DNA from 3 places in the Alteromonas sp. 76-1 genome. Region 3 is predicted to be linked to each of the others. Evidence: predicted binding sites of a transcription regulator. Region 3 holds the regulator's gene; each other region holds the start of a gene.
What was found. The regulator FliA, encoded in region 3, starts transcription of late flagellar genes. The targets are predictions, from matches to a motif close to CTAAAGNTNNNNNNNNNNNNGCCGATA.

Region 1 (5,964 bases), 130 kb from region 3:
TGCCCTCCCCCGCATGCACCATCGATTGACGGCGCAATCACGACTGACATTTCAAATACGTATGTGGATAGAATAGTCGTGTTATTTACGACAACAACGCCGTCGCCTTAAAACAGACAATAAGGGAATGTATAACTTTTAATTGTCCTTTTTTGCTAGCGGTTTACCGATAGGTGCTTGCAGCTATTGTATTTGGGCTTTAGTGTCTCATTCCTTTCACATACCCATAGTAAACTGATATATATGATGTCCTTAGAAGGACGGGGAGAATCGAATGAGAATGCTACATACCATGCTTCGTGTTGAGGATCTTGATGCGTCTTTGCACTTCTACACTAACTTGATGGGCATGAAACTATTAAGAAAGTCTGAAAACCAAGCTTATGAATACACGCTCGCGTTCGTGGGTTATGGCGAAGAATCTAACACTACTGTACTTGAGCTCACTTACAACTGGGGTGACAACACTTACGAAAAAGGTACGGCTTACGGGCACATTGCAATCGAAGTCGATGATATCTACCAGTTCTGCGAAAACCTAGAGCAAAATGGCTGTGATGTATACCGTAAGCCAGGCCCAGTAAAAGGTGGCTCCACTGTTATCGCTTTTGTTCGCGACCCAGATGGCTACGCCATTGAACTTATTCAAACAAAACAATAAATCTCTATTTTAAAAATACAGCGGCCCTATTAATAAGGATATTGCCCTACCATGCTAAAAATTCGTCACGCACTACTTACTTTCTCGCTTTCTATCTCAATTTTTGCAAGCCCAATAATATTGGCGAAAGACTTCGATGTTATTGCCCATAGGGGGGCGTCCGGTTATCTGCCTGAGCATACACTGGAAGCTGCCACGCTTGCTTTTGCCATGAAACCTGATTTTATTGAGCAAGATGCGGTTATTACTAAAGATGGGATTGCTGTGGTACTGCATGACATACATCTAGAAACAGTAACCAACGTTGAACAAGTATTTCCAGAGCGTGCACGTGAAGATGGTCGCTTTTACGCTTTAGACTTCACGTTAGCAGAGCTTCGCACCCTGCAAGTTCACGAACGAGCGAACAGCAAGGGCGAACAAGTTTTTACAAAGCGTTATACCGGGAATACCGCGAACTTTACCGTAGCAACCTTAGAAGAACACTACGAGCTTATTACTCAGCTTAATCGAGAGTTCAATACCGATGTAGGGGTTTATACGGAAGTCAAATCTCCAGCGTGGCATACCGAACAAGGCGTAGATGCAAGCCAGATTGTCATTGCGTCACTGACGCGATTTAACCTTGCTAATAAAAACGCTAACAGTTACTTGCAGTGTTTCGACTTCAACGAAATAAAGCGCATTAGAACAGAGCTAAACTATGCGGGCAAAGTGGTCATGCTAATGGGCGAGAACAGTTGGGGCGAATCGACCACAGACTACGATTGGATAAAAAGTGAAGCTGGCATGAAGGAAGTGGCTAAATATGCCGACGGTTTAGGCCCTTGGTTAGGCCAATTACTAGACCCCAAAGCGATGGAAGCAGGTAAACTGATACCCGCACCGTGGGTTGAGTATGCCCACTCAGAAGGTTTCATTATTCATCCCTACACGTTCCGTCAAGATGCTCTACCGCCAGGTATGACTGCAGAGCAACTTCTTTCTACCCTGAAACACGTGGTAAACGTAGACGGCGTATTTACCGACCATGTGCCGCCAGTTAAAGCCTGGCTTGAGGCACAAGGCAAATAGTAAGAATAGATATATTATTCACTTCACAAAAAAGCGGCTCTTAAGCCGCTTTTTTGTATTTTATCTATTATCTAGGATTTAGATAATCGCACCACTACCCGCCTATTTTGTGCCCGCGATTCACGAGTATCATTATTGGCGATATGGCGTTTCTCGCCATGCCCTGTCAGTTGAATTCTGTCATCCGGCACACCAATGGTAGTTAAATAACTTTTTACTTCATTGGCTCGGCGTATAGATAATTGTTCGTTGTTCCATCGCCCGCCATAGCTATCGGTATAGCCATCAAGCAAGACTAACTCTAAGTCGCTATCTTCTTTTAAATATTCCCCAATCATGGTGAGGCGCTTTTGCGAATACTTAGTCAATTCCGTACTGTTTTTCTGATATGACAATACTGTATAGGCAATATCGTCGAAGTTGTAAGGCAATAAGTTAGACACACACTTAACGAAATCTCGATACACCATCGAGAAATTACTGGCGTTTAATGCAACGCTCACTTTATCGTATTCGTTGTACCAGTCTTGATAATAAATGGTAGGCCAGAAGCCTTTCTCAAGTTCACTTAACATAGTCCATGCAGCGTCTTGCGGAAGGTCGCCATTGTATTGCGTGCGCAAAGTCATATCGGCGATGGTTTTAGGCGCCACACCCGGCATCCACTTGGGCGGTACAGAATAGACAGCAGCCACATCGAAGCGATTAGGCAATAGGTGCATATCAAGCTCGAATTCCATATTAAGCCGTTTTGAAGCCACGCTAGTAAACATGGCATCGCCGTACCCAGGTAAAGGGTGGTTCAAGGTACATTGCAAACGCGATGCATCAACCACTTCCCAGTTCGACGTTTCTACCGTAGCCGAATACTGACGCATAGCACCGCTTGCGACCGTAGTAAAAAACAACGGAATAAGTAAACCGAATTTACGCTTCACAACTATACCCACTCAACTGATAAACCATACCTAACGAAAAGGCGCTTACAGAATATATCGTCCTTAGTGTAGAAAAGTTTAGCCTTCTATTCCATCAATTATACATTCAATTGCAGCTTCCATAGCTTATCAATTCGTCCATCAACGAAATTCAGGCTGGATACCGCGTGTTATCCTTGCCATAATCGCTCCACTTTCCGTAGCATTTTTATATTGATACAGACGTGTTACGTAACCAAAAAACCTGCTAAGAGAAACTATGTCTGAGTTGCACCATTCCCTTCCTCATCGTTTTAGAGGCTACTTTCCTGTTGTTATCGACGTTGAAACCGCTGGTTTTAATTCTGGAACCGACGCCTTACTTGAAATCGCTGCCGTCACGGTAAAAATGGAAGAAGATGGGCTAATTTATCCTGATCAAACTTTTCATTACCATGTCGACCCTTTTGAAGGTTCGAACTTAGAGCCCGCAGCGCTAGAGTTTAACGGTATCGATCCGCACTGTGCTCTGCGCGGGGCCATTGAAGAAAGTGAAGCAATGAAGTCGCTGTGCAAAGGTATTCGAAAAGCGCAAAAAGATGCGGATTGCCAGCGTTCGGTAATCGTGGCGCATAACGCCACCTTCGATCAAAGTTTCGTGAACGCCGCCATAGCTCGCTGCAACATTAAGCGCACGCCTTTCCACCCGTTTGTATCCTTTGATACCACCAGCCTTGCAGGTTTAACCTTAGGTCAAACCGTATTAGTTAAAGCCTGCCGAGCGGCAGGTATTGAGTTTGATCAAAAAGAAGCCCATAGCGCTTTATATGATGCGCAAAAAACCACAGAGCTATTTTGCTTTATGGTAAATCGCTACAAAGCACTTGGCGGCTGGCCCTTGGCAGATGAACCTATTAATCCTGATGAGCCTTGCTAATAAACCAGGTTTAAAATGGTCGCGTAGCGGCAAAGCCATTTAATCAAAACAATGTGATAGAAATAAAAAACAGCGCCGAATGGCGCTGTTTTTGTATTAGGTAGACGCATTTGCGAAACGCCTAGTATATCTATTTACATACTATTTTAGGTGCGTCGGCAAAGCGTTAAGTGTTATAACTTGTCAGCTTCTGCTGCAAGGTACTTAGCCACACCTTCCGGTGATGCATCCATACCCGCTTTGCCTTGTGTCCAACCCGCGGGGCAAACCTCGCCATGATCTTGATGAAATGCCAGCGCATCAACCATACGAAGCATTTCGTCTACGTTACGGCCTAGCGGAAGGTCGTTAATCACTTGGTGACGCACAAGCCCTTCTTCATCAATCAGGAAAGAGCCACGAAATGCCACGCCATCTTCAGGGTGCTCTACATCATAAGCCTGACAAATTTCATGTTTTACATCGGCTACCAAGGTGTATTGTACTGGGCCAATGCCCCCTTCGTTTACTGGGGTATTTCGCCATGCGTTGTGAGAGAACTGTGAATCGATAGACACGCCAATCACTTCTACGCCACGCTTTTTGAATTCTTCAAAACGCTTATCAAAAGCAATCAATTCAGAAGGGCAAACAAAAGTAAAATCTAGCGGATAGAAAAAAAGTACCGCTTTTTTACCCTTAATGGTTTCAGATAGTGAAAATGAGTCTACGATTTCACCCGAACCTAATACTGCAGCAGCGGTAAAATCCGGCGCAGGACGACCAACTAATACACTCATATATATCTCCAATTTATTTAAAAAATTAATAATAAGTAAAACGTCTTTTTACTGGGCGTTTTCTATCAGTGTTTATTGGTACTTTATTTTAGATAACAAGCAGTAACACACTGTACTCTTCCTAATTTTTCACTCATCGTACCAAAGCACACCGATTTTATTAATTTATTGAGTGTGAATACGACTAAATCTCACTTGCATTAGAATGAAATAGCAATTATTATCATTTACAGACTTATTTGGAGTGTTTTATGTTTGTATGTATGTGTTACGGCGTTACCGATAAAAGCATACGCGCCGCAGTGCAAGGTAATGGCGTAGGTAACATGCGTGAATTGCGTGAACATATGGAACTTGGTTCCCAGTGTGGCAAGTGCATCCAAATGGCACAACAGATTATCGATCAAACCATTATCGATGATTCTATGTTTAAGAACGTAGGCTAAAACCATTTCTGTGCCCCAAACGTTTTCCTAGCTTTTCCCCCAAATTTATTCGACGTTCTTATTTCAATTAACTTTTGCGTCGTTAATCTACACTGTATTCCAACCCCAAATAATAGAACGCGCCATTAATTCCCCCTGGCGATGTGGGCGGATACAAAGCCCCTACTTCCCCACTAAATGGATTGCTATCAGGTTTTGTATCAAATAGGTTTTGCACACCTAAGGTTACTCGCCATGAAGGTGAAAAATACCATGCTACTTGCGCATCTGCGGTTAGTGTGTCGCTTCCAAAAATATCCATGCCCGCCGAGGCATCTAGATGGTCTTCGTAGTATTTTCCATAATAGTTTGCCCGCCACGTTAAATTGAAGTCACCAATGTACTGCTCCAACGTCAAACTGCCTCTGTGTGCTGGCAAATTGTCTTCTAGCATTCTAATTCGTTGTGGGGTCAGGTTTGGCATTAAAGTTATCTCACCATCAACCATGGTGGGATACAAGGTCACCCGCTCTACTTGTGTGTCTGTCCAATTGTAAGCTAACAACAATGTCTGCTTCCATTCTTGTACCGTGAAGTCATAGTTGACGACTAAATCAACACCTTGGGTTTGGGTATCAAAGTCGTTGGTGAAGAATTTGGCGGCATTGTATTTCGCCGCATCGTCTCGCCCGTTAGCACTAAGCATTTGAATGTCTGCGTCACTCAGCGGTATTGCCGAGGTGGTACTGATCCTGTCCATCAAACGGATATTGAAATAGTCGAGGGTAGCGAAAAAGGTATCACTGACGTGCATCACTACTCCTAAACTAAAATTGACCGACTCTTCAGGGGTGAGCGATGTTGCCCCTAACTGTTGCGATATCAAATCAGTGGGCGGCAGTGTAGCTTGGTCTTCTAATCCATTCGCGCTGTAAGCCGTGGTAACATTAATAACGTTACTTTGACCCACCGTAGGTGCTTTAAAGCCAGTATTGATAGAGCCTCGAAGGGCAAATAAGTCGTTAATTTTATATCGCGTACTTAACTTCCCATCAAAGGTAGATCCAAAATCAGTAAAGTGTTCAACACGAGTGGCTACACCAAATTGCCATGCCTCACTTAAGAAAAATTCCAAATCTATGTACACCGCCCAATTACTTCTACTCCAGTG
Region 2 (5,964 bases), 1.8 Mb from region 3:
AATAACACGGATGAAATTGATACAAGCGCGTTACTGGGTAGTTATCAATACGCGCACCCTCAATTTAGTGAAGTTATGGTGAATGCACAACAGCGCCGAAGCCAAATATGTGGTGTTGATAATCTGCATTTTTGCGGCGCCTACTGGTATAACGGCTTCCATGAAGATGGTGTGCACAGCGCATTAGATGTATGCGAGCGATTTGGAGTTAACCTTTGATGGATAGCGCTATTTATGAAGGAAAGGTGTATCACGAGCGCTTTTCACCTACCCAACATAAGTTCGACTATCATATTTATTTGTTCTGGATAAAATTAAACGAAGTCGATGCATTGCCAGCAGCCTTGAAGCACTTCTCTGTTAATTCTAAAGCAAGAGTGCGCTTTAAACGTGAAGACTATTTAGGTGATAGCGCCACGCCATTAGACCAAAGCGTACTAGAAAAAATGAATAGTTTAAGTGAGGATACCTTAAGCGGTGATGTATATATGCTTGGGCAACTTCGTATGTGGGGAATGTACTTCAGCCCTGTTAATTTTTACTATTTAAAGGGGGAAGACAATTCTTTTACCCATGTATTAGCAGAAGTCAGTAATACCCCTTGGAATGAGCGGCATTATTATTTGGTCGATTTAGCCTTACAAGCAGATACACCGAAAGCATTTCATGTATCGCCGTTTAATCCCATGGACATGACGTACAAATGGCGAATTACGCAACCTAGCCAACGTCTCGCGTTAACGATGGACTGCGTTCGAGGCGATAAAGAATTTAGTGCTGGAATTAATTTAACACGGCTTTCATTAGATAATGCGAATCTAAGTCGAGTTATGAAACGTATACCTAGTATGACCATTAGAACAATGATTGGCATATATTGGCAGGCGCTTAAGTTACTTATAAAGCGAACGCCACTTTATAACCACCCTAAGAAAAGTCAGGAATAATAACTACATGTCTTCCGGTGAATCTGTATTTAGTACCCCTTCAGAAGCGTCTCTTTTAGACAAGGTTTGTAGGCGCGCATTTTTAAAGTGTTTAGAGAAACTTCCACATGGTTCACTTACCATTATGGAAAATGGCAGCAAAATTGCCTCAATGGGTAACCCAAATGACGACTTGCACGCTACGATTAATTTCAAAGACGTAAAGGCGTATCGCCAGTTATTATTAGGCGGTAGCGTGGGTGCAGGTGAAGCCTATATGGATGGCCTGTGGGAAAGTGACAATGTGACGGCAGTTGTACAAATATTTGCGCGTAACCTATCTACCCTTGATGCTTGGGAAAACAAGTTCAAGTGGATTTCCATGCCTATTCTGAAAATTCAGCATTTTGCCCGCCGCAATACACAAGACCAAGCCAAGAAAAATATTGAAGCCCATTACGATTTGGGTAATAAGCTTTACACTCGTTTTCTTGATAACACTATGATGTATTCATCGGCTATTTATCCTGATGTGAACGCCAGTTTAGAAGAAGCGCAAAATCACAAACTTAAAACAATTTGTGACAAGCTTCAGTTAACAGAAAGTGACCATCTTTTAGAAATTGGCACTGGCTGGGGTGGTTTAGCGGTATATGCAGCCAAGCATTATGGTTGTAAAGTGACCACCACCACTATCTCTGAAGAACAATATGCGTGGGCAGAGCAGTGGATTGAGCGCGCACAAGTGTCTGACAAAGTCACTTTACTGAAAAAAGACTATCGCTTGCTAGAAGGTAAATACGACAAGCTGGTTTCAATTGAAATGATTGAAGCTGTAGGAAAAGATTACTTAGGTAACTTTTTTGAGAAGTGTTCTTTGTTGCTGAAAGACGATGGGCTAATGTTGCTACAATCCATCACTATTGATGATAGACGTTACGAAAGTTACGCCAGCAGTGTGGACTTCATTCAAAAATATATTTTCCCTGGTGGATTCCTTCCCTCACAGTATCAGTTAAACGCTCATTTAAAGCGCTATAGCGACATGATGATTAGAGACCTGCATGATATCGGGTTAGATTACGCCCAAACCCTTAATCATTGGTACGAAGCCTTTGTTAGCGCCAAAGAAGCGCTACTCAACGACGGTTACGATGAACGTTTCATGCGTATGTGGATTTACTATTTAAAATACTGTGAAGGCGGTTTTTTAGAAAGAACCATTAGCACTGTGCAATTGGTAATATCTAAGCCACATCACAGGGAGGCCCTGCAACGTTAGTTGCCTATAAAAAACAACGCTAGTTGCCTATAAAACACAACGCTAGTTGCGTCTAGGACAACTTCAAACGAAAAGGGCGAATCATTTGATTCGCCCTTTTTGATTTTGTATTTTGCTTAGCAACCTATTCATCAACCACTGATATAGGTTGAGAAGTCATTGGTTTACCTTGATTGATATTAATCTCTACCCGTCGGTTTCGTGCTCTATCCGCCGGCGTTGTCGCATCTTCCACCATAGGGTCGGTATCGGCCTTGCCGACTACAGACATTCTGCTTTCATCGAACCCCGGCGCTGTTCGCATGGCTTCAGCTACGGCTACGGCACGCTGAGACGATAAATCCCAATTAGAACGATAGAGTTCATTAGCAATGTGTTGTCCGTCACTGTGCCCTGAAATTTCTATTTCCCCTGGAACGTCTGCTAATAACACACCAATTTTGCGTAAAATAGGCTGAAACTGAGGTTGTAAAAATGCAGAACCGGCAGAAAATGAACCGTTCTCTCTAATGCGAATAGTCAACTGCTGACCTAAAGATTCTAATTCTACTGCGCCATCGAGAATTTGCTTTTGTAACTGCTGCGCTACTTTTTTCATTAACTCAGCAGTTTGTGTTTGATCTGAACTTTGCGACTCCGAGGACGACTGATCGGTGGCGGTTTGTTGTGACTGCCCCCCTCGCTGCTCACCCCTTTGCTTCTGCCTACCGCCGGATGAATCTTCGTCACCCGCTTGGAACTCTAGCATCTGCTGAGTCATTTCGATTGTTTGTTGCTGAATAGTGTCGATGGGCGACGGATCTGGACGACCGGGCCTAAACTCCATCGCTATAACACTCGTGCCTTTTGGGATGTCTTTCACTTCAATTTTGTTTTGCACACCAAAGGCAAACTTCATTGAGCCGGCGATTTGCTTGAACTTCAGTACATCCATTTCTGAAAATGAGAGCAACAGTACGAAAAAGCACATGAGCAACGACATCAAATCAGCAAAGGTCCCCATCCATGCAGGAAGCCCCTCGGGAGGACATTTTGGGCACTCTTCTTCAGCCATTATTCGTCCTCAGCGCCTGTACCGCGTTTACTCGCCGCCAGATAGTTTTTCAATATACCTTCGATAACACGCGGGTTTTGCCCATCGGCAATCCCTACAATGCCATCGAGCACTAACATTTGGTTAAGCTTTTCTTCTTGTGCGCGGTTTCCGAGCTTTACCGCCATGGGTAGACAAATAATGTTGGCAAGAAATGCACCATACAAGGTGGTTAATAGTGCTACCGCCATTGCTGGCCCAATTGATTTGGGATCATCCATGTTAGAAAGCATGGCCACAAGACCAATCAGCGTTCCAATCATTCCCATTGCTGGTGCGATATCACCCATGCCTTTAAAAATGGTGGCACCAAACTCGTGTCGCTCGGTGGTCATGGAGATATCTTTCGCTAAGGTTTCTCTGACCACTTCTATGTCGTGGCCATCAACCAACATGTCTACGCCTTTTTGCATAAACGGATTGTCTATTTCAGCTTCTTCTAAGGCAAGAAAACCGCCTTTACGCGCTGCATCTGCCATCTCAACAATTTTTTCAATAAGATCTTCAGGCGTATCAATCTTAAACATGAATGCTTTGCCTGCAATTTTACCTGCACCAAAGAACTGCCCTAAAGTGTATTGGGATAAAATAACGAAAAGGGTGCCACCAAATACAATCAAGATAGACGGTACGTTGATGAACATGGCTATACTGCCACCCATAACCATGGCCATTACTACAAAGCCGATGGCGCCCAACATACCTATGACGGTTGCTAAATCCACTCACTCTTCCTCATTTTTTGCAGACGCTGCATAACTATTACTCGTATTCTATCGGCATTGTATAGAATTTCTATAACAAGATTATCGCAAATTGCCTTAATTATTGTATACATAATGACGTTAGTCGAACTTTAGGCGGTAGTTTTTAATACACAGACCTTATTCATAATGCGTAATCATAGATAGCTGCTATTGGGCATATATTGACAAACCATTTGACCCATTGGCTACCCTCAGTTAATGTGCGCGTAATCCAAAAAACGCCTAAAAATGAGTGCGATTGTGACGAAAGTGACGAAAAAGACAGATTCTCCCTCGTTTGAGGAAACCCTTACCGAATTAGATGCAATCGTTAATGAGATGGAAAACGGTGAGTTGCCATTGAACGTTGCACTAGAAAAATTCGAGCGAGGCATTGCCCTTTCCCGCGAAGGTCAGAAATCGTTAGAGCAAGCCGAGCAAAAAGTTAAAATTTTGCTTAATGAGCAAGGCGAAAGCGCATTACACCCTCTTCCTGAAGACGAGCAACCTTAAGCCTCGTGTCGCAACAAACAGGTATAGTATGAATTTCACTGCATTGCATCAGCAAGTTAAGCAGCAGACCGATGCGTCGTTAAATACGCTTATTGATGACCTTCCCCACGACGCGCCGCGGCTTAAAGAAGCAATGCGTCACGCGTTGTTGGTGGGCGGTAAACGCATGCGACCTTTACTGGTTCAAGTTATCGGCAACACCCTGGATGTGCCTAAAGGCGATCAAATGGCTATCAGTATGGCCATTGAGTGTGTGCACGCTTACTCGCTTGTACATGATGACTTACCAGCCATGGACGATGACGATTTGCGTCGCGGCCAGCCGACTTGTCATATTGCATTCGATGAAGCCACCGCAATATTAGCTGGTGATGCATTGCAAGCGCTTGCTTTTAGCACGTTGGCAGATGCGCCTTTAAGTGATTTCGCAACCAATAAACGTGGCGAGTTACTTTCTGTGTTAGCCCGCGCCGCTGGCTATCGCGGTATGTGTGGCGGGCAAGCAATCGATTTAACCAGCACGGGTGAAGAAATAAGCCTTGAGCAGCTCAAACGACTGCACAATTTAAAAACCGGCGCCCTACTTCGTGCATGTGTTGAAATGGTATCGATTGTTTCTCAAGACCTTGATAGCAACAGTAAAGCAGACTTATTAGCCTATGCCGATGATATTGGTCTTGCATTTCAAGTCCAAGATGACATTCTTGACGTAGAAGGTAATAGTGAGCAATTAGGAAAGCCAGCAGGCTCTGACATTGCTTTGGGTAAGAATACCTTTCCTGCCAAACTTGGCATTGAAGGTGCAAAACGAGAACTTGATAAGCTGCATCAGAATGCCCTTCAAGCCTTGGCTCGTTTACCCTACAATACAGACAGTTTAATTGCGTTTAGCGAACTATTGGTAAAACGAGACCATTAGTTCTGCAACCATGTTGAAAAAGATAATAAATAATGAGTTTAGACCTCCAACATTACCCCACGCTTGCTATTGCGCAAACGCCGGATAAGTTAAGACAGTTACCGCAAGAGAAATTGCGTGAGTTGTCAGATGAATTACGAGAATATTTACTAAATAGTGTAAGCCAAACCAGTGGACATTTTGCGTCGGGCTTAGGCACGGTCGAGCTTACTGTGGCCTTACATTATATTTATAACACGCCTATCGACAGATTGATTTGGGATGTGGGTCATCAGGCCTACCCCCATAAAATTCTTACGGGTCGCGCTAAGCAAATGTCGACGATTCGACAAAAAGACGGCTTACATCCCTTCCCTTGGCCTCCTGAGAGCGACTACGACACTTTTGCTGTAGGCCATTCGTCTACGTCTATCAGTGCTGCACTTGGCATGGCTGTTGCCGCCGAGCAAGAAGGCAAAAACCGTAAAGTGGTTGCCGTAATTGGT
Region 3 (5,964 bases):
AGCAAACGATTTCGTACTAATACTAACTCGCCAACCATATTCATAATTTGGTCTAGGCGCTTGGTATCAACACGAACGGTAGTTTCTGCTTGAGGTGGCGCTGGGGTTGATTTTTTGTCGTCTTTTTTAGCCGGGGCTTTAGCAGGCTCTGGCGCCTTTTTAGCGGCTGGACTAGGCGCTGGCGCTTTTGCGGCAGGCGTTGATTTAGCCGGCGTACTAGCTGCAGATTGCTCTGCCTTGGCCTTCTGAATTGCTTCTGTCGCCTTTTTATCTACAGGCGGTGTATTTGCTGCTGGTTCAGCGCCTTGCGCTGTAGGACCCTGTCCTGAACCATGTAATTGGTCAAGCAGTGCTTCAAATTCATCGTCGGTAATTTCTTCACCGCTAGGCGCTGCCGCTTTCGGCGCAGCTACAGGCGCTGGTTCATCTTCTTTAAATTTACCTTTGCCGTGCAATTCGTCTAACAGTGCTTCAAATTCATCGTCTGTAATATCATCACCTGAACCACCAACCGCAGGTGCAGCCGCTTTTGGTTCTGCTTTAGGCGCAGATTTACCTGGGGCATTTGAACCATGAAGTTCATCCAGCAAGGCTTCAAATTCATCTTCAGAAATCTCGTCGATGCCGCCATCGCTGCTTGCGGCAGGCGCTTCAGGGACAGGCGCTTCTTCTAACGCGAATTCTTCTTCGGCAGCGGGGGCTTCAGCCGCATCACTACTTTCACCAAAGATATTTTCGTCTGGGGTTTCTGGGGTGCTTAACTTATGCAGCAAATCAACTAACTTTGCGTCTGCAGGTATTAGAGGTTCTTGCGCTTTAACACGCTCAAACATATCTACTACTACATCGGTGGCCTGAAGAATGGTATCCATTAATTCAGGCGTAAGAGTACGTTGTCCGTTTCGCATTACATCGAAAACGTTTTCTGCACCGTGGCAAATTTCAACTAATTCGGTAAGCGACAAAAAGCCGGCGCCACCTTTTACGGTATGGTAACCACGGAAGATTGCATTCAGTAAATCTGCATCTTCAGGATTATTTTCCAGATCAACGAGCTGTTCTTGTAATTGTTCAAGGATCTCCCCAGCTTCAACTAGAAAGTCCTGTAATATATCCTCGTCAACATCAAACGCCATGCGCCCGCTCCCCTAAAAACCTAAGCTAGACAAAAGATCATCTACGTCATCTTGGCCAGATACCACATCATCGCGTTGGTCTGCATCAATAATTGGACCTTCGGCTTCGACACTATCGATCTTGTTAACTTTTTCGACTTTCGCTTCCAATGGCTTGTCTTGCTCCGCCTGTTCGGGTTCACCGAACATCGTCAGCATATTAACTAAGCTATCTTCCACTTCTTTTACGAGTTCAATCACTCTGCGAATAACTTGACCGGTAAGATCTTGATAACCTTGTGCCATTAACACTTCGGTAAGCAATGATGTAAGCTTAGCCGATTGTTTCGATCCGTCTTCTAGCAATTCGTCTAAATCTGCACATAAAACTTTGAATTCGCCCAACTCGAGTTGACGATTCATCAGTTTCTTCCATTCCGGCATAATTTTTTCGATACGGGTAGAGAGCACTTCAGCAATTGGCATACTCTCTTCAACTGCGTCCATGGTGGTATTGGCAGCTTTTTCCGTTTCTTCGATAACGTACATCAGTCGCGTTTGCGCATCAGGAATGTCATCAACGGTTAAATTTTTAATACGTTCATCGATTTGGAAGTTATTCAACGAGTCATGAAGTTGACGCGTTAATTTACCCACTTCAGCAAAGAGCTCAATGGACTCTTTCATCGAAACGGCTTCTAAGACAGCGTTCGCTGATGCGTTATCGCCCTCTTCAAGATACGCTACCAATTTTTTGGCTTCTTCGAGCGTTATGGAGACACTTTCATTTGTCGACATCCAGTAAACCTCATTTCTCTGGTGAGCGTCTGGATCAACCTAAACGTTCGAAGATTTTATCTAATTTTTCTTTCAACGTAGCGGCAGTGAAAGGTTTAACAACATAACCATTCACACCAGCTTGCGCTGCGGCAACGATTTGTTCTTTCTTCGCTTCTGCTGTTACCATAAGAACCGGTAGGTGTTTCAACTTATCGTCGGCACGTATGGCGCGTAATAAGTCGATACCTTGCATACCTGGCATATTCCAATCTGTTACAACAAAGTCAAAATCACCTTGTTGTAGCATAGGCAGCGCGGTGTTACCGTCGTCCGCTTCCTGGATATTGGCAAAACCCAAATCTTTTAGCAGGTTCTTTATGATACGTCTCATGGTAGAAAAATCGTCAACCACGAGAATTTTCATACTTTTATCCAAAATAGCCTCCAATGAGGGGTTAATTGTTATTAATTTCTATTCTTCGTCAACTTGCCACGATTTCATTCGTGATTTGAGTTTTAACATGGCCTGACTATGAATTTGACTTACTCGCGATTCACTAACATCAAGAACTTCGCCTATTTCTCTAAGATTCAGTTCTTCATCATAGTATAAAGAAAGTACAATCGCTTCCCGTTCGGGTAATGTAGTAATAGCATGTGCTAGCGCTTTTTGGAAAGCCCCTTGCATCAAATCTTCTAACGGTGCGTCGCTGCCTCGGTTCTTTTCTGTAGAAATGACATCTTCAGAAACCCCAAGGTCTTCAATCCCCACCAATTTCCCGGCATTCACTTCGTTCAGCATTTGATGATAATCTTGCATGCTGACATTCATTTTAGCCGCAATATCTACATCTCGCGCGTCTCGGCCTGTTTCACCTTCAACTTGAGAGATGGCTTCTGTGATTGCCCTTCCGTTTTTATGAACGGAACGAGGAGTCCAATCACCTTTTCTTATTTCATCAAGCATAGCGCCACGAATACGAATACCTGCAAAGGTTTCAAAACTTGCACCTTTGGAACCGTCAAAATTTCGTGCAGCTTCTAGCAGTCCAATCATACCTGACTGGATTAAATCATCGACAAGAACACTGGCTGGCAGTCTCGCCATTAAGTGGTGTGCTATCCGCTTCACCAGCGAAGCGTGACGCTCAACTAATTGTGACTTGTCTGTTTGCTGTTGATAAGCGGCTGCTTTGCTATTCAACGCTGACTTCCTACTGCTTTATCTGCTATTAGTTGTTCAATAAAAAATTCTAAATGGCCACCTGGTTGCGCAGGAATAGGCCAAGAAGCTGCTTTGGCTGCTAGCTGGCCAATCGCCACCGCTGCCGGTGAGCTTGGATAAGCATCTACTATTGACGTTTGCTTACGAACTGCTCGGCGTATGTTCTCGTCAAAAGGAACCGTTGCTACCAATTCTAGCGCAACATCTAAGAATCGCCCTGTTACTTTAGATAATTTACTGAAAAGTTCCTGACCTTCTCTAACATCGCGAACCATGTTAGCGACAACTTTGAAGCGAAAGACACCATGTTCTCGGTTAAGAATTTTAATTAACGCATAGGCATCGGTAAGTGAAGTGGGCTCATCACACACTACCACCATAATATCTTGGGAGGCTTTGGAGAAGCTTAGCACCATATCGGAAATACCCGCTGCGGTATCCACAATAAGCACATCAATGGGCGTGCGCAATTCGCTGAAAGCTCTAATGAGCCCTGCATGCTGCGTTGGTGATAGCTCTGCCATTGATTGAGAACCTGATGTGGCTGGTGCTATTTTTATACCGTGAGGGCCCGTAACGAGTACATCGTCCAAGGTACACTCACCAGATAACACATGGGAGAGGTTTTTCTCTACGCGTAATCCTAGCATTACATCCACATTGGCCAGACCTAAGTCTGCATCCAATACCATTACGCGCTTTCCCTGCTTTGCCATAGCAATAGCTGTGTTTAGCGTAATATTTGTTTTACCAACGCCACCTTTACCTCCGGTGACGGCGATAACTTTGATTAATCGTGATTGCTTCATTTTTCGTAAGCTACTCGCTTGATCATCAATCATACTGCTCGTGCTGTTTTAACCACATTGTTACTAGTAGTATGATTCAAACCGTACTTTTTATAAAGCTTTGCAGCAGCAGATACTAAAGATTTTGCTTCTGCAATCTTAATGTCTTCAGGAACTTTCTGTCCATCTGTTACATAACTGACAGGTAACTGGTACTCCACCGCAGCGCTAAGCACTTCGCCTAGAGAGTAGCACTCATCAAGCTTTGTAAAGATACAACCGCTAAGTTCCACCCCTTCGTACGCATCTATAATACGTTGTAATGCAGCATATTGGGTATTCGCTTGCGCTACTAGGTATTTTTTCACTGGCTGCATTTGTCCGTTATCAAATTGATTTATCTGTTTAATTAATCGACTATCTCGTTGACTAAAGCCTGCCGTATCAATTAACACTAGTCTCTTATGGCGTAATTGAAACAATAAATCTGATAATTCTTCACTACTTTGTGCTTTACGCACTGTGCAGCCAATAATTTTTCCATATGTGGCCAATTGCTCAAACGCTGCAATACGATAGGTATCAATCGTAATCATGGCAACGGAGTCAGCGCCGTATTTCTGTGCGTAACGAGCAGCTAATTTAGCAACTGTGGTGGTTTTACCTGTACCGGTAGGACCCACCAACGCGACTGCGCCCTTTTGCGTAAGTATATCGTTACCTGTCACATTAATGCGATTAGCCAATAGGTTTAAAAGGTATACCCAAGCGTCACGCTCGTTGTAATGCGACGGCGTATAACTAATCAGTTGCTCTGCCAATGATTGGCTTAACCCCATGTCGGTTAAACGCTGAATTAAATAATGATGTACAGGTTGCTGACGACGACTTTTTGCTTCCATCAAATCAGCAACTTGGTATTGAAGCACATTTCGTAGTGACGCCAACTCTTCTTTAATCTGAGATAATTCGTCAGACTGAGGAGCACTGCTGTTATCAATACTTTCATTCAGGCTAGATGCCTGATGGCTTGGGAATTCTGAAGCGACTTGACTTGCTTCTACATCGTCGATAAAGGCTTCTGAAAAGTCTAAGTGCGATGCAATTTTATTGGCATGCTGAGCGTTAGCACTAGGCGCTGAAGCTGGGCTTTGAATGCTGCCACCATGTTGCTTTTCCAACAGCGCTTTTAAGCTATCTGGGCCATCATCACCAATAATTTCGCTAAGACTAGGAACAGCTGCTTTCGCTTGCCCTGGTGCGCTAGGCGCTGGCTTTTTAATCGACAGTTTGGCTTCTGGTTCTTTATCGTAAGCGGCGACCAATTCGATACCGTCAGCAAGCTTTCGGTTTGACATGATAACGGCATCGCTGCCCAATTCCGCTTTAACTTGGCTTAAAGCTTCTCGCATATCTTTGCCAAAGAAACGTCTGATTTTCATTGAAAACTCTCCAATCACCCAGTGTCAGATTATTGACCGACCGAACTGACTATTTTTATCTGCTTATCGTCGGGTACTTCCTGATAGGAAAGTACATGTAAACCCGCGACCGAATACTTTAAGAAGCGAGATAGTACGGGGCGCAACATACCAGAAGTGAGAAGTACTGCAGGCTCACCTTCCAATTCTTGTTGCTGACTAGCTTGCTGCAATGATTTTTGCAGCTTATCGGCCAGTCCTGGTTCTATACCAGCGCCATCTTCGCCACCTGCTTGTAATGACTGGTGCAACATCTGTTCCAACTCTGGCGCCAAGGTTATGACGGGTATCTCTTTCGCACCTTGGGTAATTTCTTGGGTGATTAGGCGTTTAAGCGCAATACGTACCGCAGACACCAATACATCTGGATCTTGGCTACGTGGGCCGTATTCGCTCAGGGTTTGTACAATGGTACGCATGTCACGAATAGGCACCCCTTCAAACAGCAAGGTTTGCAGCACTTTAACAATGGTGCTTAAGGGCAGAATATCAGGCACTAACCCTTCCACTAATTTAGGATGCTGCTTGGCTAGCATATCTAGTAGCTGCTGCGCTTCTTCATGTCCAAGTAGTTG

Region 1: ALT761_RS05740 (flagellar protein MotY) is a predicted target of FliA. The motif match lies at 2,729-2,755, and genes of this name have one in related genera.
Region 2: pomA (flagellar motor protein PomA) is a predicted target of FliA. The motif match lies at 4,076-4,102, and genes of this name have one in related genera.

What each region holds. Positions count from the first base shown of each region.
Region 1 is NZ_LR136958.1:1,372,009-1,377,972, reverse strand. Features, by position in the region: gene gloA (lactoylglutathione lyase) at 275-661, shown strand; gene glpQ (glycerophosphodiester phosphodiesterase) at 713-1,735, shown strand; gene ALT761_RS05740 (flagellar protein MotY) at 1,807-2,613, opposite strand; gene rnt (ribonuclease T) at 2,933-3,589, shown strand; gene ALT761_RS05730 (peroxiredoxin) at 3,763-4,368, opposite strand; gene ALT761_RS05725 (bacterioferritin-associated ferredoxin) at 4,620-4,814, shown strand; gene ALT761_RS05720 (TonB-dependent receptor) at 4,897-5,964, opposite strand, start outside.
Region 2 is NZ_LR136958.1:3,089,440-3,095,403, forward strand. Features, by position in the region: gene ALT761_RS13365 (NAD(P)/FAD-dependent oxidoreductase) at 1-219, shown strand, start outside; gene ALT761_RS13370 (DUF1365 domain-containing protein) at 219-947, shown strand; gene ALT761_RS13375 (SAM-dependent methyltransferase) at 955-2,208, shown strand; gene ALT761_RS13380 (flagellar motor protein MotB) at 2,333-3,262, opposite strand; gene pomA (flagellar motor protein PomA) at 3,262-4,026, opposite strand; gene xseB (exodeoxyribonuclease VII small subunit) at 4,309-4,560, shown strand; gene ispA ((2E,6E)-farnesyl diphosphate synthase) at 4,589-5,479, shown strand; gene dxs (1-deoxy-D-xylulose-5-phosphate synthase) at 5,512-5,964, shown strand, end outside.
Region 3 is NZ_LR136958.1:1,241,074-1,247,037, reverse strand. Features, by position in the region: gene ALT761_RS05180 (chemotaxis protein CheA) at 1-1,136, opposite strand, end outside; gene ALT761_RS05175 (protein phosphatase CheZ) at 1,149-1,913, opposite strand; gene cheY (chemotaxis response regulator CheY) at 1,948-2,331, opposite strand; gene ALT761_RS05165 (RNA polymerase sigma factor FliA) at 2,368-3,099, opposite strand; gene ALT761_RS05160 (MinD/ParA family protein) at 3,096-3,962, opposite strand; gene flhF (flagellar biosynthesis protein FlhF) at 3,959-5,350, opposite strand; gene flhA (flagellar biosynthesis protein FlhA) at 5,380-5,964, opposite strand, start outside.